DNA from 3 places in the Telluria sp. ZB4P36 genome. Region 1 is predicted to be linked to each of the others. Evidence: predicted binding sites of a transcription regulator. Region 1 holds the regulator's gene; each other region holds the start of a gene.
The links. Region 1 encodes LexA, which represses DNA repair genes until DNA is damaged. Its sites were predicted from a motif close to ACTGTATNNNNATACAGT; they were not measured.
Positions count from the first base shown of each region.

Region 1 (6,728 bases):
TCGTGCCCGTGCGCGCATCTCGATCGGGTTCAGCGCCGGGGTCTCGTCGATGTAGAGCTGGGCATCATTCATTTTCTGAATGGCGTGCGTCAGGCGCGGCCAGTCCTCGTCGTTGAGGCGGCCGGTACGCAGGCGGTGCTGGTCGAGCTGGCCGACCGAGCCGAGCATACGCATGGCCAGCTGGGCGCCGCCCATCTCCATCGAGAACACGGCCACCGGCAGGCCGGCTTCGATCGCGACGTTCTCGCCGATATTGACCGAAAACGCGGTCTTGCCCATCGACGGACGGCCGGCGACGATGACCAGGTCGCCCGGCTGCAGGCCCGAGGTCATGCGGTCGAGGTCGATGAAGCCGGTCGGCACGCCGGTGATCTCGCCCTGGTTCTCGCGCGAATACAGCTCGTCGATGCGTTCGACGACCTGGGTCAGCAGCGGCTGGATCGGGTTCCAGCCCTGCTGGCCGCGGGAACCGGTTTCGGCGATCGCGAAGATCTTCGACTCGGCTTCGTCGAGCATCTGCTTGACTTCCTTGCCCTGCGGGTTGAAGGCATTGCCCGAGATCTCGTCGGCGACGGTGATGAGCTTGCGCAGGATGCCGCGGTCGCGCACGATCTCGGCATAGCGGCGGATGTTGGCCGCCGACGGCGTGTTCTGCGCCATCGCGTTCAGGTACTGCAGGCCGCCCACTTCCTCGGCCTTGCCGAGGTTGTTGCAGGCCTCGTAGACCGTGATCACGTCGGCCGGCTTGCCGGCGTTGATCAGGCGGACCATCTGTTCGAAGATGATGCGGTGGTCGTAGCGGTAGAAATCGTCCGCGTTCATGAAGTCGGCGATGCGGTCCCACGCGGCATTGTCGCGCAGGAGGCCGCCGATGACGGACTGCTCTGCTTCGATGGAATGCGGCGGGATGCGCAGGGAATCGACTTGCGGATCGGCTGGGGAATTCATGGCGGGCATTATACCTTTTCCGGTCACACGGCTGACATAATTGGCGAGAATTTCCGGCAATAAAAAAGCCGGGCGAACCCGGCTTTTTCATTTATACAACAACTGCTTACATCAAATTAAGCAGCTTCGCCGACGACGGCGATGGTGATTTCCGACACGACGTCGGTGTGCAGCGCGACGGCGACCGGGAATTCACCGGTGGTCTTCAGCGGGCCGGTCGGCAGGCGAACCTGCGACTTCTCGACCGGGAAGCCTTGCTTGCTCAGGGCTTCGGCGATGTCGAAGTTGGTGACCGAACCGAACAGACGGCCGTCCACGCCCGCCTTCTGGGCGATGGTGATGGTCATGCCGTTCAGCTTGTCGCCTTGTGCCTGGGCAGCGGCCAGCTTTTCGCCAGCTGCTTTTTCCAGTTCGGCGCGCTTGACTTCGAACTCGGCCACGGCGGCCTGGGTGGCGCGGCGCGCCATCTTTTGCGGGATCAGGAAGTTACGTGCGTAACCGTCCTTGACCTTGACGACGTCGCCCAGGTTGCCGACGTTAACAACTTTTTCCAAAAGGATAACTTGCATGTTCTTTTCTCCAGGATGTTCTGAACTGTACGACGCGAATTAAGCGTTGTGCAGGTCGGTGTACGGCAGCAGCGCGAGGTAGCGTGCGCGCTTGATGGCGGTGTCGACCTGGCGCTGGTAGTGCGCCTTGGTGCCGGTCAGACGTGCCGGCATGATCTTGCCGTTTTCCTGGACGAAGTCCTTCAGGGTGTCGACGTCTTTGTAATCGACCTGTTCCACGTTCGCAGCGGTGAAGCGGCAGAACTTCTTGCGCTTGAACAGCGGGTTTTGCTGTTTGCGCTTCTCTTTGAGCTTAGCTTTGTTTTTGTCGAACTTTTTACCGAATGCCATTTCGAGGCTCCTGTATCTAATCTAAATTGCGCTGCGTTATGCAGCACTGAAATCAATGATGTGAAACACCAAGGCTTTGCTGTTGCGGTTTTTCCTGGCCAGGAATCCTTCGAAGCGGTAGGCGGCACCGAGTTCGGCGCTTTCCAGCCTGCCTGAAATCTCGCCCGCGCCGAGCGCAGGGATTTCAAACGCGACCTGCCTTGCCACTCCGGCCTCTACCTGCTGCGAATCGTGCATCAGGATCGCGCCCACGATGGGGACGCCGGCCGGGGTATAACGCAGTACGTCACGCTCCGCGATGGTCGCGATGAGCTGGAACCGGTTCACTGCGCTCTATGAATTCCCGAGAAAAAACTCAGGCAGCTGCGGCCGGGGCAGCGGCAGGAGCTGCTGCTTCTGCGCGGTGGCTCTTGGCTGCGTCTTCGCGCTGGACCGACTTCATCATCGGCGACGGTGCGGTTTCGGCCTTCTTCATCTTGACGGTCAGGTGACGCAGGACGGCATCGTTGAACTTGAATGCGGTTTCCAGCTCGACCAGGGTCTCGTTGTCGCACTCGATGTTCAGGCAGATGTAGTGGGCTTTCGGCAGCTTCTGGATCTGGTAAGCCATCTGGCGACGGCCCCAGTCTTCCACGCGATGGATGTTACCGCCGCGGCTGGTCACCGTGGTCTTGTAACGCTCGATCATCGCCGGGACTTGCTCGCTCTGGTCCGGGTGGACGATAAAAACGATTTCATAATGACGCATGCAACACTCCTTAAGGACGTTTAAACAAATGCCCACCTCGGCGTCAAGACGAGTGTGGGAAGGGAAAGCCGGCTATCGTAACACGATCCCGGGCTCGAGGACAAGCGGAAGGGACCAAGTGCTGCAGTCCCGGCACCGCTATGCACATTGCATTAAATACAATAATGTGAATTTTCACCGGTCGATTGTTTCATATGGGGTGCTAGTATTTACTCGCCGGACAACGGTCCGAGCACATGAGTTACCTCAATAACGATCGGAGACAAGATGAAGTTGAAAAGGATTTATCTCGGCGTCGCCGCCATCCTCGTATCGGCGGCTGCCTACGCCTATCCTGGCTATACCACGACCCTGACCTATTATTCGGACGCGACCTACACGACTGAAGTGGGCACCCGCACCTTCACCTGCCAGGGCCGCTGGGTCCAGGTCGGCGAGCGCACCGACTTCGGCGTGGTCACCAACGAAGAAGCCTGCGGCTGGTAATCGCCCGGCCGGGGCCGCTGCTTGCAGCGACCCCGGCCCTGAGTTGAAAATCCAACGTCAACGAAGTTTTTCGAGAAAATTTCGGAATCCCCTTGCGTCTTGCGAAATACTGTATAAAAATACAGTCTGGTCATACAACTATCCAGCCGCACGACATGCTCAAGCTCACTGCAAGGCAAGAACAGATCCTCAACCTGATCAAGGAAGCGATCGAAAACACCGGCTTCCCGCCGACCCGCGCCGAAATCGCGGCCGAGCTGGGATTCAAGTCGGCCAATGCGGCCGAGGAACACCTGCAAGCCCTGGCGCGCAAGGGTGCGATCGAGATTTCGCCGGGCACCTCGCGCGGCATCCGCCTGGTCGGCGCCTCGGTCGAGCAGGTCCCCATGGTCCCGGCGGCCCTGATGATGTCGCTGCCGCTGGTCGGCCGCGTGGCCGCCGGTTCGCCGATCCTGGCCCAGGAACACGTCGAAGCCACCTATTCCGTCGATGCCGCCATGTTCTCGGCGCGCCCCGATTTCCTGCTGAAGGTCAAAGGCTGGTCGATGCGCGACGCCGGCATCTGCGACGGCGACTTCCTGGCGGTCAAGAAGATCGACAGCGCCAAAAACGGCCAGATCGTGGTGGCCCGCCTGGGCGAGGAAGTGACCGTCAAACGCTACCGCAAGACCGGCAACCTGGTCGAACTGCTGCCGGAAAACCCGGACTTCAAGGTGATCCAGGTGACGCCGGAAGACGAGTTCGCGCTGGAAGGCCTGGCCGTCGGCCTGATGCGCAGCTGGCACTGAGGCCTGCCATGAACGCTTCGGCGGCAAGCCGCCGAAGCGTTCAATCGCGTCTTATTGGATCTTCTTGTCCGCCCAGTGCGAATCCTTCTTGGCGGACTTCACCATCTTGTTGTGCTCCGCCACATAGGCCTCGGTTGCCGAGCGCCAAGCCGCGAAATCCGCCAACACCAGCTTCGAGCTGACTTTCGCTTCCTCGCTCAGGTTTTCCTGGAGCTGCTTCAGGTAGGCGGTCGACTGCTCCGTTTCTTCCTTGTTCATCAGCTTGGCGATATCCGCCGGGATACGCTGGGTCAGCGGCATGGCCGCGTTCAGGTTGGTCACGTATTTGTTGTAGCAGTCCTGCCATGACTGCACGGCCGCACCGATGCGGTCGATATCCGCGTTAACCTTCGACATCGCCGGAATGCGCGGCGTGGTGCAGCGGTATTCGCCCGATTTCAGGTCTTCGCCGTCATAGCCCTTGATCCAGTAATCGATTTCCTTGCGGCGCTTGACGCGCTGGTCCATCAGTTCCAGCGAGGCGACCGCGACCTTGTTGCCCTTGGCGGCAGCCTTCTTGAACAGCGCCTCGGCCTTGGCCTCGTCCACCTGCCCCGCTTCGCCGTACCAGTACATCTGGCCGAGGGCCTGTTGCGCCTCGGGATTGCCGGCATTCGCCAGCTTGGTATAGATCTTCAACGCACCCGCGTAATCCTTCTTCGCGAACAGGGCATTGGCGTCTTCCAGCTCGCCGGCAAAGGCGGCACCGCACAGCAGCAGGGATGCAAGGAACAGCTTGGTCTTCATGGGCAGGTGAGGAATAAGGAATAAGAAAGCCCATGATAGCGGTAATCGGCCGGCGTGCTCAACCGCTGAAACAAAACGGCAGCCCAAAGGCTGCCGGTGTCATTACGCGTCGAGCGCCTGGCGGAAGTCCGCCAGCAGGTCGTCGGTATCTTCGATGCCGACCGATACCCGGATCAGGGACTCGGCGATGCCCATGCTGGCGCGCCGCTCCGCCCCCATCTCGAAGAAGATCGTGTGCGCCACCGGGATCACCAGGGTACGGGTGTCGCCCAGGTTGCTGGCCGGGATGCCGAGCTTGAGGCGGTTCAGGTAGTCGAAGCAGTCGATGTCCTCGCGCAGCTCGAAACTCAACAGCGAGCCAGCCGCGCGGAACAGCTCCTTGGTGATGCCATGCTGCGGGTGCGAGGCCAGGCCCGGATAGTGAACGGCCGCCACGCGCGGATCGGCTTCCAGCATCTGCGCCAGCGCCAGCGCGTTGGCGCTGGTGCGTTCCATGCGCAAGGCCAGCGTCTCGGCGCCGACCGCGATATGGTGCGCCGCTTCCGGCCCGAGGGCAGCGCCGAAATCGCGCAAGGCCTTGGCGCGCAGCTGGGCCAGGCCCTGGTTGGCGGCCGGCTGCTTGCGGAAGTTCGCCGCGATGTTCGGGTAGGCGCTCCAGTCGAACAGGCCGGTATCGGTCAGGGCGCCGCCCAGCGCATTGCCGTGGCCGCCGATCGACTTGGTCAGCGAATTCACCACCAGGCCCGCGCCCACCGCCTTCGGGCGGAACAGGTAGGGCGTGGTCATGGTGTTGTCGACCACGTAGAGGATGCCGCGCTCGCGGCACAGCTGGCCGATGCGCGCCAGGTCGGCGACCTGGGTGCGCGGATTGGCGATGGTTTCGACGAAGACCATGCGCGTGTCCGGGGTCAAGGCCGCTTCGACATTGGCGACATCGGTCGCGTCGACGAAGTCCACCGCGACGCCCTGTCCCGCCACCGTCTGCCACAGGCTGTTGGTATTCCCGAACAGGAAGGAGGACGAGACGATATGGTCGCCCGCGCGCAGCAGCGCCTGGAACAGCGCGCCGATGGCGCCCATGCCGGTGGCGAAGCACAGGGTGCCGACGCCGTCTTCCATCTTGCTGATCTTGTCCTCGAGCGCGCTCACCGTCGGGTTGCCCTGGCGGCCGTAGCGGAAGCCCGGTTCCTTGCCCTGGAAGACCGCGGCCAGCTGGCGCGCATCGTTGTAGCCGAAGGCTACCGAGGTGTGCACCGGCTTGTGCAGCGAACCCTGCTCGACCGCCTTGCGGCGGTCGTTGTGCAGGATGGTGGTCGTGAAACCGTACTTCCGGTCGCTCATGGCTGGCCTTACTCCGCCGTCGCCGGGGTGTTGAGGTTCAGCTGGGTGCGCACCGGATCCTCGATCTGGTTCTGCTTCGGGTTATGGCGCGCGGTTTCCTGGCGGTCCAGGTATTCCGGGGTCACGTCGCCGGTCACGTAGACGCCGTCGAAGCAGGAAGCCTCGAAGTTCTTCAGGGCCGGGTTGACGTCCGAGATGGCGCGCTTGAGCGCATCCACGTCCTGGTAGACCAGGCGGTCGGCGGTGATCTCGGCGCAGACTTCCTCGACGGTGCGGCCATGGGCGATCAGCTCGTCGCGGGTCGGCATGTCGATGCCGTACACGTTCGGGTACAGCACCGGCGGCGCGGCCGAGGCGAAGAACACCTTGCGGGCGCCGGCGTCGCGCGCCATCTGCACGATCTCGCGGCTGGTGGTGCCGCGCACGATCGAGTCGTCGACCAGCAGCACGTTCTTGTCCTTGAACTCGGAGGCGATGGCGTTGAGCTTCTGGCGTACCGACTTCTTGCGCATCCCTTGCCCCGGCATGATGAAGGTGCGGCCGATGTAGCGGTTCTTGATGAAGCCTTCGCGGTACTCGACGCCGAGCTTCAGGGCCAGCTGGATCGCGGCCGGGCGCGAGGAATCGGGGATCGGCATGACCACGTCGATCTCGCCTTCCGGGATCTCCTGGCGGATCTTGTCGGCCAGGTATTCGCCCATGCGCAGGCGGGTCGCGTACACCGAGGCGCCG
Region 1 covers NZ_JCASIE010000001.1:337,660-344,387, forward strand. The annotation lists gene AC56LK_RS01615 (replicative DNA helicase) at 1-948, opposite strand, end outside; gene rplI (50S ribosomal protein L9) at 1,065-1,517, opposite strand; gene rpsR (30S ribosomal protein S18) at 1,557-1,847, opposite strand; gene priB (primosomal replication protein N) at 1,884-2,174, opposite strand; gene rpsF (30S ribosomal protein S6) at 2,203-2,595, opposite strand; gene AC56LK_RS01640 (DUF6289 family protein) at 2,863-3,081, shown strand; gene lexA (transcriptional repressor LexA) at 3,237-3,869, shown strand; gene AC56LK_RS01650 (tetratricopeptide repeat protein) at 3,921-4,655, opposite strand; gene AC56LK_RS01655 (cystathionine gamma-synthase family protein) at 4,758-5,996, opposite strand; gene purF (amidophosphoribosyltransferase) at 6,005-6,728, opposite strand, start outside.

Region 2 (6,728 bases), on a different contig from region 1:
CGAGCACCGACGCGGGGCGCTACCGTGGGCTGCACGCGGATTCATAAAAACCTTGCGGAGAATTAAACGCTCTACCTATGTCAGAGCGTCGGTAGGCTGATATGGGATTGCATGGACAGGAACCGGCATCCTGACGTCTTTCAAGTCAGACAAAATGGGACTGTCGAGTTTGGCGATGCTGAATGGATAGCAATGGTATGGCAAGAAGAGGACGCCGCCGGAATGGCACTCCACCGATGAAATTGCATTAAATGCAAGTTCTTCAGCGGCGTCACCAGACTGCACTGGACAAGTGTCTGCAAGTTACTGATTTTTCAAAGCCTTTTAACTATCCACAAGAAAAGTGGATAACTTTGTGGATAAGCACTACTTGACAAGCTGCAAGTGTAGTAAGAATGCGGCTTTCAACAAATTGCCCATTAAGAAGGCAATAGAAAACTTCCATATAAATCAATGACTTAAATATGGACTACGTTAGAGCATGTAAAAATATGCGGCGAAATCCTACAAAACCTTCTTGCCGGGGAGAAGTCCTCTAGATGTCGGCATCTCCTGCTATTTCCACGCGTTTTTCGACCGCTCGCGTACCAGCATCCGGACGGTCTCTGGAACCGGTCTGCGAACCTCTCGGATATCGGCATTGAGCCAGGCTACTTCCTCGAAAAGCTTGAGCATGGCCGGCGTGATGAAGCGGGTGCGCGCCGCATAAACGTGGCGGTCGCCCATCTGTGCCTGCTGCTTGATGAAGAAGCGGTTCGGCAGCACCAGGTGCAGGTGCTCGCGGGCGCGCGTCATCGCCACGTAGAGCAGGCGCCGCTCTTCCTCGATGTCGTCCTGGCTCCCGGTACTCATGTCCGAGGGAATGCAGCCGTCCACCACGTTCAGCACGTGCACCGACTTCCACTCCTGTCCCTTGCTCGAATGGATGGTCGACAGGATCACATAGTCCTCGTCCAGCAGCGGCGGGCCGGCGCGGTCGCTGGTCGCTTCCGGCGGGTCGAGCGTGATCTCGGCCAGGAAGCTTTCACGCGTCGCGTGGCCGCCCGCCAGTGCAGTCAACTGTTCGACGTCGGCCACGCGCACCGTGGCGTCGTCGACCATGCGCTCCAGGTGCGGCAGATACCATTGCTTGACCAGCTCGATGTCGGCCGGCCAGCGCAGCCCCGGCGTCCGCAGGCGCCGGTACAGGGCGCTGAAGGCGGCCCAGTCGGCGCTGCTCCTGGCCGGCGGAGCGAAGGCTTCCACCGCGGCCGCCGGGTCGGTTGCCTCGCCCACCGCGTCCAGCAGGCGGGTGGCGGTGGCCGGACCGATGCCCGGAATCAGCTGGGCCACGCGGAAGCCCGCCATGCGGCCGTTCGGGTTCTGGGCGAAGCGCAGAACTGCCAGCACATCCTTGATGTGGGCGGCCTCGAGGAACTTGAGGCCGCCGAACTTCACGAAGGGGATGTTGCGGCGCATCAGCTCCAGTTCCAGCGCGGCGCTGTGGCTGGCCGCGCGGAACAGCACCGCCTGCGACTTCAGCGTGATGCCCGCTTCGCGGTGTTCGAGAATGCGATTGCAGACCCAGCGCGCCTGTTCGGCTTCGTCCGGGATCAGGACCAGTTGCGGCTTGAGGCTGGACACCTTGTCGGTCCACAGCGTCTTCGCATGACGCTCGCGCGCACCGGCAATCATCGCATTCGAAGCGTCGAGGATGGGCTGGGTCGAGCGGTAATTGCGCTCCAGCGTGATGAGCGCGGCGGGCTGCGAGAACTGCTTCGGGAAATCGAGGATGTTGCGCACCGTCGCGCCGCGGAAGGCATAGATCGACTGGGCATCGTCGCCCACCACCATCACGCCGGCGCCGTCCGGCTTCATGCCGGTGATGATGGCCGCCTGCAGGCGGTTGGTGTCCTGGTATTCGTCGACCAGCACGTGGTCGAAGCGGGCGCCAATCTCCGGCCCCAGCTCCGGGTCGGCCGCCATCTCGGCCCAGAACAGCAGCAGGTCGTCGTAGTCGAGCACGTTCTGCTCCTGCTTGGCGTCGACGTAGGCGCCGAACAGGGTCTTCAACTGTCCTTCCCACTCGCTGCACCAGGGGAAGGTAGACTGCAGCACTTCCTCGAGCGGTGCGCGGCTGTTCACCACCCGCGAATAGATCGACAGGCAGGTACCCTTCAGGGGAAAGCGCTTCTCCGTATTCGACAGGCCGATCTCGTGGCGCACCAGTCCCATCAGGTCTTCGGAATCGCCGCGGTCATGGATGGTGAAGGACTCGTCCAGGCCGATGCGGCCCGCGTATTCACGCAGCAGGCGTGCGCCGATCGCGTGGAAGGTGCCGGCCCAGGGCAAGGTCACCGTTCCCTGCGAACCGGATTTTCCCAGCAGGCGCTGCAGCACGCCGCTGGCGCGCTGGCTCATTTCCCCGGCTGCACGCCGCGAAAAGGTCAGCAGCAGGATACGCTGCGGATCGGCCCCGGTCCCGATCAGGCGGGCGACCCGGTGCGCCAAGGTGTTGGTCTTGCCCGAACCCGCACCGGCCACGACCAGCAGCGGCCGCACGCCGGCGGCGCCGATGTCGTGCTCGACCGCGGCACGCTGTTCGGCATTCAGGCCGGCGAAGGGATCGTCGGTAGCGGGCTGGTCGAGGGAGGCTGACATGGCTTAGATCTTTGGAAATGCCGTACTGTACATTTATCCAGTTCTAATGCGCAAGTCGAAAGAATTCCACAGTCAAGTGCGCACGCGATTCACAGCCGCCTATTGCTGGGCATCAGGTCATGGAATACATGCGAAATGCGTGCTAAGTAGTTAATATTTAAAAAGTTTTCCGGATATCCACAAACTCTGTGAATAACTATGTGGAAAAGCGGGGGCTTGACACGCCGAATGCGGCCTTCCGTGCGGCTTTCAACAATTTGCCTATTGGGAAGGCAGGGCCGATAGCCCCGCAAATCAAGGGCTTAGGCGCACTTGTCGCGCAGTCGGCACGTAAAAGCACAAAATTATTTTAGGGAAATCTTTGTGCATAAGCCAGTGTACGCTGACCCGACGCTGTCCCTGCCGCGGAAGGGCAAACTCAGGCCGCTGCCAGTCCGGCGCTGCCGCGCCGTCTGCCGGGCTCCAGCAGCACGCGTGCGATGACCCGTCCGTCGACGGCATGGGATTTGAGGTATTCAAGTGCGGATAGGGTGCCCGCGACACGCATCAGGGCGAGGCCGTCGTCCACGATGTCGCGCTGGCGCTGGTCGTGCCGTGCATCAATAACGGCGGCGTCTGGACTGGCTTGGGAGTTGCGGAGAGGATTCATCATGCGCCTGGCCTTTCGGATAAAGGGTGGTCGGCTGCACCGGAGTATGGGCGAAGCGCGAGCAATGTCAATACCAGAGTCGAATCGAAGCGCGCCTGGTTTTCGCGCTCCCGTATGCACAGGAAGCAGCGCTGCGCCATCCCGCGCGGACGCCGCCTACAATGGCCGCGCACACCAACCACGCGAGGACGCCATGAGCATGCAACCCGACCCCGACTTGAATCCCGGCGATGAAGCGCAGCCCGGCACGCCCGGCGCCGGCGAAGACGTCTGCGACGACTGCGCCGGCACCGGCAAGGTCGACGGCAAGCCCTGCCCCAACTGCGGCGGCAGCGGCAAGGTCATGCGGGGCATCGGAGGCGGCTGAAGGTCCGGGCATGCATGGACAGGACGGGACCGGGGCGGCGATAATCCCCGGATGAGTTCTCCGCCTTCCGCTCCCGACCGCCCCCGTCCCGCCTCGCTCTTCGACCTGTTCGTCTCCTTCACCGTCCTGGCCCTGCAGGGTTTCGGCGGCGTGCTGGCGGTCGTGCAGCGCGAGGTCGTCGAGCGCAAGCGCTGGCTGACCCAAGAAGAGTTCATCGAGGACTGGGCGGTGGCGCAGATCATGCCGGGGCCGAATGTGGTCAACCTGTCGATCATGCTCGGCGCCCGCTGGTTCGGACCGGTCGGGGCGCTGACCGCGATGGCCGGCCTGCTGGTGCTGCCGCTGGCGCTGGTGCTGCTGCTGGCCGCTATCCACGCACGCTTTGCCGGCCACTCTGCGATGGCCGGCGCGCTGCGCGGCATGGCGGCCGTCTCGGCCGGCCTGATCGCCGCCACCGGTTTCAAGCTGTCCACCGCACTGGCCAGGAACCCGATCCCGCTGCCCTGGTCCATCGGCCTCGCCGCTGCCGCCTTCGTGCTGCTGGCCTGGCTGCGGGTGCCGCTGGTCTGGGTGCTGCCGGCCCTGGGCGGGCTCGGGTGCGTGCTGGCCTGGCGCAGGCTGCGCCCATGATGCCGGCGCTCCCACCCGGCCTGGTCCTGGGCCCGGACGACTGGACCGGCCTGCTCGTCCATTTCCTGATGCTGTCGCTGATGCAGTTCGGCGGCGCGATTTCGGTCACCGCCGACATGCAGCGCTACCTGGTCGAGGACAAGGGCTGGCTGAGCCAGTCGCAGTTCAGCGACTCGATTGCGCTGGCGCAAGCAGCGCCGGGGCCGAACGTGCTGTTCGTCGCCCTGATGGGCTGGAACCTGGGCATGAACACGGGCAGCCTGGGCGCCGCCTTCGCCGGCATGGCCCTGACCATGCTCGGCATCCTGCTGCCCTCTTCCCTGCTCAACTACCAGGTCGCGCAATGGGGCCACCGCAACCGCGAGCTGCGCGCGGTGCGCGCCTTCCGCCTCGGCATGGCACCGGTCGTGATCGGCATGCTGCTGGCGACCAGCTGGCTGCTTGCCGGTGCGGGATCGGAACGGAGCAGCTGGCCGCTCTGGCTGCTGGCGGCGCTCAGCTGCCTGGTGGTCTGGCGCACCCGCCTGCACCTGCTGTGGGTGCTCGGCGCCGGCGCCCTGCTGGGCGCGTTCGGCTTCGTGTGACTGGCAGACCCGGTCCCGGCAAGGCATACTTGCGGAATCGACCACTCATCCAGTGACCCCATGCCTGAACTCCTCAGCGAGCACGCCTGTTTCGGCGGCGTCCAGCGCTTCTACCGCTTCGACTCGCAGGCGACCGGCCTGCCGATGCGCTTTTCCGTCTACCTGCCGCCCGGCGCCGAAGGCAAGCGCCTGCCCGTGCTGTTCTTCCTCGCCGGCCTGACCTGCGCCGAAGAGACCTTCATGATCAAGGCCGGCGCCCAGCGCGTGGCGGCCCAGGAGGGCCTGATCCTGGTCACGCCCGATACCAGCCCACGCGGCGCCGGCGTGGCCGGCGAGACCGACAGCTGGGATTTCGGCGCCGGCGCCGGCTTCTACGTCGACGCGACCGAGCCCCAGTGGTCACGCCATTACCGCATGTACAGCCACATCCTCGAGCTGCGCGAACTGGTGCCGACGAGCCTGCCGGCCGACCCGGCGCGGGTCGGCATCTTCGGCCACTCGATGGGTGGGCATGGCGCCCTCATGATGGCGCTGAGGAACCCTGAGCTGTTCCGGTCGGTGTCGGCCTTCGCGCCGATCGCCGCGCCGATGCGCTGCCCCTGGGGCCAGAAAGCCTTCGGCGGCTACCTCGGCGCGGACCAGGCTGCATGGCACCAGTACGATGCGACGGAATTGATGGCCGCGATGACGTCGGCGCCCTTCCCCGGCGGGATCCTGATCGACCAGGGCCTGGCGGACAAGTTCCTGGAAGAGCAGCTATATCCGGAAGCCTTCGAGCAAGCCTGCGCGCGCGTCGGCCAGCCGCTCACGCTGCGCCGCCATGCGGGCTATGACCACGGCTATTACTTCATCTCAAGCTTCGTCGAGGATCACCTGCGCTTCCATCGCCGGCTGCTTGGGTGAGCCAAACGCATGAACGGCGCACGCACACGGGCGACAGCAAAAACTGAATCGCGAGCTTTTGTAGGTCTGCTTCAGGTCAGATCCTGCCGGTCGTGCCAGTCTGCATGTAAGCGCCTGTATCGGGCCATGTATTTACTGTTGAGTTTTTCTTCAGTCGGCGCATAATCGGCACCAACCCCGACAGTTTCTCACCAGGACGACCATGGCCTCTCATGCTCCTGCGCGACGGCCGCGCCACGCCGGTCCACTACCCTGGCTGGCCAGCGTTCTGCTCGCAGCCACCCTGGCCGCGTGCGGCGGCGGCGGTGGCGGCAGTGCCCCGGCCCCGGCGCCGGTCCAGACGCCGCCGCCGCCGCCGGTCGCGGCACTACCTGGCAGCTATGCCGATCCCGTCCTCTACTCGGGTGCCGCCGCGGCCTCGCTGGCAAGCGCCGAGGAGCGCTCCTCCAAGGTCGACAAGAACATCACCCTGGACGGCAAAGCGCTCGCCTACACCGCCAGCGCCGGCCACCTGACCGCCACCGACCTGCAGACCGGCCAGCCGGCGGCGTCCTTCTTCTACGTCGCCTACACCGCCGGCACCCAGCCCGCGGCGCAGCGGCCGCTCACCTTCTTCTACAACGGCGGGCCGGGTTCGGCGTCGATCTGGCTGCACCTGGGTGCATTCGGGCCGCGCCGGATGGCCACCACCTTTCCATCCACTGAACCGCCAACCAGTCCGCCGCAGCTGGTCGACAACCAGGAAACCCTGCTCGACCATTCCGACCTGGTCTTCGTCGACGCCATCGGCACCGGCTATTCGCAGGCGATCGCGCCGCGCACCAATGCCCAGTTCTGGGGCGTCGACCAGGACGCGGCGGCCTTCCGCGACTTCGTGCGCCGCTATCTCGCCGCCAACAACCGGCAGGCCTCGCCGGTCTACCTGTTCGGCGAATCCTATGGCGGGCCGCGCACG
Region 2 covers NZ_JCASIE010000002.1:531,864-538,591, forward strand. The annotation lists gene AC56LK_RS05050 (GNAT family N-acetyltransferase) at 1-100, shown strand, start outside; gene AC56LK_RS05055 (ATP-dependent helicase) at 556-2,640, opposite strand; gene AC56LK_RS05060 (hypothetical protein) at 3,059-3,292, opposite strand; gene AC56LK_RS05065 (hypothetical protein) at 3,483-3,656, shown strand; gene AC56LK_RS05070 (chromate transporter) at 3,708-4,286, shown strand; gene AC56LK_RS05075 (chromate transporter) at 4,286-4,870, shown strand; gene fghA (S-formylglutathione hydrolase) at 4,931-5,773, shown strand; gene AC56LK_RS05085 (S10 family peptidase) at 5,976-6,728, shown strand, end outside.
Region 2: the regulator LexA is predicted to act here: its motif matches at 2,665-2,682, upstream of AC56LK_RS05055 (ATP-dependent helicase).

Region 3 (6,728 bases), 140 kb from region 1:
CGGTCCCAGCGCGCCCAGGAACAGTCCGCCCATGCCGATCGAGCCTTCGCTGAAGCCCTCGCGCAGCAGCGCGGCGCCGGCCGGATTGGGGGCGTTGGCGATCACGGTCAGGCCGCCGCCGCCGACCGCGCCGGCCACCAGCATGTACTTGGCGTGGTCGGACAGACCCTCGATCAGCGAACCGAGGTAGGTCAGTGCCGCATTATCGGTGATTGCCGTCAGGGCCAGCGCGCCGAAGAACAGCGCGGTCGGCTCCAGGCTGGAGACCAGGGGCTGCAGCCACCACTGCTGCATCCCGCCCAGCACCACCAGGCCGGCCAGGAAGAAGGCGACCAGCAGGCCTTCCTTCAGGATCAGCGGCGACTGGTGTTTCGGATAAGCCTTGGTGTAGCCCAGGAAGAGCAGGAACAGGCCGATGAACAGCACCGGGTGGTGGGCCAGCAGCACGACGCCGGCCAGCAGGGCCAGGTGGACGGCGGAGACGATGGCCGGCATGTGCACGTCCGCCACCGCCGCGCCTGGCGCCAGGTGGCGGCGCAGCAGCCAGGTGATGACGCTGGCATTGAAGATCACCGCCAGCGCCGCGCGCCAGCCGAAGGTCGAGGCCATGAAGGCGCTGTCCCAGCCCCAGGTGGCGGCCACCATCAGCACCGGCGGGGCGGCATAGGAGGTGAGGGTGCCGCCGATCGAGACGTTGACGAACAGCACGCCGATGGCGCCGTACTTGAGCCATTCGGGGATCCCGTGCCGGAATACCTGCGGCGCCAGCATCAGGGCGGCCAGCGTCATCGCGGCCGGCTCGGTGATCAGGGAGCCGCTCAGCGGCACCAGCGCCAGGCCGAGCCAGCACAGCGCCACTTCCGTGCGTAGCGGGGCCAGCCGTGCAAGCAGGGCCAGCAGGTCGCGCACCGCATCCAGCACCGGCTGCGAGGCCGCGATCACCATCACCACGAACACGAACAGCGGTTCGGTGTAGTGGCGCGATTCGGCATAGGCGATGGCTTCGCTTCCGCCGGCCAGCAGGGCCATGACGAGGATCAGCACGAAGGCCCAGAAGCCGAACACCACCTCGACTTCGCCCATCAGGTGGAACAGTCCGGCATGGCGTGGATGGCGTTTGGCCAGCGAGTGGAACAGCTTGGTGGAAAAGGTATGGACGAGGGCGATCGCGAACAGGATGGCACCGCTGAGTTGGAGCGTGGTCATTGTCTGGATGTAAATGGACGAGCCAGCATTATTCCATGATTCGCCATTGGCACCCGGGTTTTCCGGCAGAGCGCACCTTTAGGTTTTGTCAATACCAATCGCCCGACTGGTATGTCCAAAATGAATACATCTTGCCAAATTCCGGCTCAGCGAGTACTGTACGTTTATACAGTACTTTTTACCAACCCACCATGATCCTGTCATCCACTCCGGGAATTTCGCCCCCGCCCAAGCCACCTGTGGCTGAGCCGGAGGCCTTGCATCCTTCCCTCTGGCGCGCCTCGCAACTGGCGCGTTCGGGCACGCGCTGCGTCGACACCGGGCATGCGGCGCTGTCGGGCCAGTTGCCCGGCGGCGGCTGGCCCGCCGGCACCCTGGTCGAACTGCTGCAGCAACAGCCCGGCATCGGCGAAATGCGCCTGCTGCGCCCGGCCCTGCAAGCCTGCGCAGAGCGCCGCATCGTCCTGCTGCAGCCGCCCCATCCGCCGCAAGCCCTGGCGCTGGCCGCGCTGGGCCTGCCGCCCTCGCAACTGCTGTGGCTGCGTACCGGCCGCAGCGCCGACGCGCTGTGGGCGGCCGAGCAGGTGCTGCGCAGCGGCAGTTGCGGCGCGCTGCTGTTCTGGGCCAACCATGCGCGCGGCGAAAGCCTGCGCCGCCTGCACCTGGCGGCCCAGACCGGCGAAACCCTGTTCTTCATGCTCCGCCCGCTGGCCGCGGCGCAAGACGCATCGCCTGCGCCCTTGCGCCTGGCGCTGCGCCCGGCGGCCGGCGGCATGCACATCGACTTCGTCAAGCGCCGGGGGCCGCAGCGCGATGCGCCGCTGCTTTTGCCACTTTCTTTGCCGCTTGGTTTGGCTCCAACTTCTTCTCTCTTGCAACGACATGCGTTTGTGGATCGGCCTGTCACTACCCCAGCTGCCGCTCGAGGTCTTCAGTCCCAACTGGTCCAGTGACCCGGGCAGCGTCGTGCTGGAGCAGGAGCGCGTGCTGGCGGTCTCGCCGGCGGCGCGCGCGGCCGGCGTCCAGCGCGGCATGCGGCGCGGCGGCGTACTCATGCTCATGCCCGAAGCACGGCTGGTCGAGCGCAGCAGCGCGCGCGAAGCCGAGGCGCTCGATGCGGTCGCGTTGGCGATGCTGCAATACACGCCCCAGGTCGCGCTGGCCGAAGAAGCGACCTTGCTGCTCGACATCGGCGCCAGCCTGCGCCTGTTCGGCGGCATCCGGGCCCTGTGCGCGCGCGTGCGCGCCAGCCTGCGCGCGCTCGGCTTCACCGCCTCGCTCAGCTGCGCGCCGACGGCGCGTGGCGCCTGGCTGCTGGCACGCGCCGGCGCCGCCTTTGCCGGTGGCGGCGGGCGGAGCCGCGGGCGGGCACCCGCACGTTCATTACGGATGGCCTCGCTCGAACGCCGCCTCGAACGCCTGCCGGTGGCCCTGCTGCCGCCGGCCCGGCCTTATATGTCCTGGTTCGAGGGCATCGGCTGCGAACGCCTCGGCGAGCTGCGGCGCCTGCCGCGTCCCGGCCTGCAGCGGCGTTGCGGGCGCGAGCTGCTCGACATGCTCGACGCCGCCTACGGCCTGTGTCCCGAGCTGTTCGAGTGGGTGACGCCGCCCGACAGTTTCCGGGCCCGGCTCGAATTGTTCGACCGCATCGAGCAGGCCGAGCTGCTGCTGGCCGGCGCCCACCACCTGATACTGCAGCTGGTCGGCTGGCTGTGCGCGCGCCAGCTCGCGGTAGAGCGCATCACGCTGCTGATGGAGCACGAGCGCGGCCGGGTGGCGATGCCGCCGACGGCGCTCGAGATCGTCCTGGCCGAGCCGGCCTGGCGCGACGAGCACCTGGTGCGCCTGCTGAAAGAGCGGCTGGCCAGGCAGGAGCTGCCGGCGCCGGTGATCGGGCTCGGGCTGGAAGCGCGGCAGGTAAGGGCGATGGCGCCGCCGACCGAATCGCTGTTCCCCGAGCCGGGCGGCAGCGAGGAAGACCGCATGCGCATGCTCGAGCTGCTGGTGGCGCGGCTGGGAGCCGACAACGTGCTGCAGGCGCTGCCCCAGGCCGATTACCGGCCCGAGGTCGCCAACGAATGGGTGCCGGTGCAGGAAAAGGGCAGCGCCGCCCGCAGTGCCGCGCGCAACGCAGCCTTGTGCGATGCGCGCCTGCCGCCCGACGTGGCCAGCCTGCCGCGTCCGAGCTGGCTGCTGGCCAAGCCGATCGCGCTGCTGATGCGCAACCACCGGCCCTTCTACGGCTCGCCGCTGAAGGTGGCCTCGACCCCCGAGCGCATCGAGGCCGGCTGGTGGAGCGAAACCCAGACCCGCGACTACTTCATTGCCGAAGGACAGGACCATACCTTGTACTGGATCTATCGCGAGCGCATCGTCGGCGCCGGCGAGGATGCCGAACCGCGCTGGTATCTGCACGGGCTGTTCGGCTAGCAGCCCCTTCGGTGCGAACCGGGCGCTTCCCTGGGCGCGCTTGCGCGATACTAGACGGCAGGCGCAGCGCATCCCGGCTGCGTTGGCAATGAACAATTTCACTCCATGGAGGCCGCGTGTTCGGCTTGATGAGCAGCCGCTGGTGTAGCGACAAGGCGCCGTCCGGATTCCCGCCCGGCAGCACCCAGGAAGCCGGGCAGGATGCGGGAACGCCGGTGCAAGGCGTGCGCAAGGTGCTGGTCGTGGACGACGAGGCCGACGTCGCCGACCTGACCGAGGTGCTCCTGTCGGCGCACGGCCTGGACACCGTGGTGGCCTACTCCGGCGCCGCGGCCCTCGACATCCTGGCGGCCGATCCCCAGATCGATGCCGTCGTCTCCGACGTCATGATGCCCGGCATGACCGGCCTCGAACTGGCCGAGCAGATCGCCGGGCGCCATCCCAGGGTCAAGATCGTCCTGGCGTCCGGCTACATGGCGCCGTCCATGTTCAAGGACCAGCCGCTGAAGCAGTTGTTCATCGCCAAGCCCTACCGGATCGAGCAGCTCCTCAGGCTGCTGCGTACCTGACTTCGCTCAGTCGCTCCGCTCGGCACGCGTCAGGTGCAACTGCCGGCGCAGCACATAACCCAGCGATTCGTACAGTGCGATCGCGCCACGGTTGCTGGGGTAGACGTGCAGGAAGGGCTGGCTGCCCTGCGCCATGATGCGGCGCGTCCGTTCGGCGAGCAGGTGGCGTGCATAGGCATGGCCGCGGTGCTCGGGATGCACGCAGACCGCACTCACTTCGACCGCGCCATCCGGGCGCATCCGTTCTCCCGCCATCGCCGCCAGCCGGCCGCCGGCGCGGACGCCGAGGAACTCGCCCAGCTCGTGGGTGCGCTGGGCGAAGGGGCCGGGATTGGTCAACCCGGCCAGTTCGCGCATCTCCGGCGCATCCGCGTCGCCCAATACCGAGAAGGGCAGCGTGGCCGGCGCCAGGGCACGCGTGGCCACCATCTGCAGCACCGGATCGAGCGGCGTCAGGCTGAGGCCGGGCGCCTGCACCGGCGCGGCCGCCGTCACCAGCATGGCGGCCTCGCCCGGCAGCAGCAGCGCCGCCAGCGCTTCCCAGGCTTGCGGGCTGTCGTCGGCGAGGGCGGCGAACGGACCGATCTCGCGCGGATAGCGCTTCGCGAGCGGGCCGCCGAGGGCGAGGTGGCGGTGGCCGCCTACGAGGGCGGACCAGACCGGCCGGTCGAGGGCGGCATGCAGGGCAGGGTGAATGGGCATGGTCGTCATCTTCTCCATTGTCGACAGGGTGACATGATAGCGCCGCCGGCGTAGCCTTATTCGCTGACCTTGCCGCGCAGCGACTTGACCCGCCCGCTGCGGGTCTTGGCGTCGAGCCGGCGCAGCTGCGAGCCGCGCGTCGGCCGGGTAGGGCGGCGCATCACGGGCACGACGGCAGCCTGGTCGACCAGCGCCTGCAGGCGCTGCAGCGCGTCGAGCTTGTTCTGCTCGAGGCTGCGCGAAGCCTGGGCCTTCAGGACGATCACGCCTTCCTGGGTGATGCGGGCGTCGCGCAGCGCCAGCAGGCGTTCCTTGACGGCCGCCGGCAGCGACGAGGCCGCCACGTCGAAGCGCGCATGCACCGCGCACGACACCTTGTTCACATTCTGTCCGCCCGGCCCCTGGGCCCGGATCGCGCTGAATTCGACTTCCGCCGGATCGATGACTGCCATTGCTTTCCTTCGCTGCGGCCACCGCCGGCCGCGTCCCCCATTGTAAAGCCAGGCTTTCTTGCCGCACGAAACAAAAATCGCAATGGCCCAAGGCCGGTCCCTGCGCTATGATGTATCGACGATCACTGCGCGCCGCGCACCTCTGTACGGCCAACCAGGAGGAGCTTTGAACCTCTCGCCCTTGCCACTTGCCGTGTTCGTCGTCGATACGGCAGGCACCGTCACCAGCTGGAACAAGGCTTGCGAAAAGCTGGCCGGTTATGGCGCCGCCGACATCCAGGGCATGACGCTGGAGCGCATCATCGAATTCGACGATGCGCCCGGCGCCACGCCGCGCATCGCCGCGCGCGCCGACGCCGAGAACGAAGGCATGCTGAAAACCGCCGACGGCCGGCGCCTGCCGGTGCGCGTCACGGTAGCGCCGCAAACCCTCGATCCGGAGCTTCCGGGCACCTTCAGCATCATCGTGATCCCGCGCACCGGCCAGTTCCCGCCGCGCTATGCCCTGATCCAGGACCTGCCGGTGGCCGACATCATCGAAGCGCTGCCCTGCGTGTTCTACGTCATCGACCAGAGTGGCCACCTGCTGCTGTGGAACCGCCTGCTCGAAGAAGCGCTCGAAATGGATGCAGAAGCACTGCCCACCTTCAACGTCAAGTTCTTCTTCGACGAAAAGGACCGGCCCATGATCGTCGACAAGATCCTCAGCGCCTTCGAAGAGGGCGGCTCGACCCACGAGGCGGAACTGATCGGCAAGCACGGCAAGCGCACCGCCTACCTGTTCACCTGCTCGCGCTCCAAGCTGGGCAACGTCCCGGTCGTGTTCGGTACCGGCCTCGACATCACCGAGCGCAAGCAGGCCGAGCACGGCCTGCGGGTGCGCGAACGCGCCATGTTCTCGAGCCTGAACGCCATCGTGATCACCCGCTGCGAACAGGGCGAACACCGGATCGAATACGTCAACCCGGCCTTCGAGCGGATCACCGGCTACACCCTGGCCGAGATCAAGGGCCACGATCCGCGCTTCATGCGCATCGAAGGCTGCGACGAAGACGAGCGCAGCCGTGTCCGCGAAGCGCTCAAGCGCAAGGAAAGCGTGCGCGCGGTGCTGCGCAACAGGCGCAAGAATGGCGACATGTTCTGGAACGACCTGCGCATCGATCCGGTGTCGAATATCGACGGCGAGATCACGCACTTCGTCGGGATCATCAACGACATCACCGAGGCCCGGCACTACGAGCGCCGGCTGCACCACCTGGCCCACCACGATCCGCTCACCGGCCTCGCCAACCGCACCCTGCTGCAGGACCGCCTGCGCCACGCCATCGAGCACGCGACGCGCGACCGCTTCATGGTGGCATTGGCCTTC
Region 3 covers NZ_JCASIE010000001.1:481,850-488,577, reverse strand. The annotation lists gene AC56LK_RS02265 (putative Na+/H+ antiporter) at 1-1,206, opposite strand, end outside; gene imuA (translesion DNA synthesis-associated protein ImuA) at 1,398-2,159, shown strand; gene AC56LK_RS02255 (Y-family DNA polymerase) at 2,089-3,636, shown strand; gene AC56LK_RS02250 (response regulator) at 3,753-4,205, shown strand; gene AC56LK_RS02245 (GNAT family N-acetyltransferase) at 4,212-4,907, opposite strand; gene arfB (alternative ribosome rescue aminoacyl-tRNA hydrolase ArfB) at 4,964-5,359, opposite strand; gene AC56LK_RS02235 (sensor domain-containing protein) at 5,526-6,728, shown strand, end outside.
Region 3: the regulator LexA is predicted to act here: its motif matches at 1,362-1,379, upstream of imuA (translesion DNA synthesis-associated protein ImuA).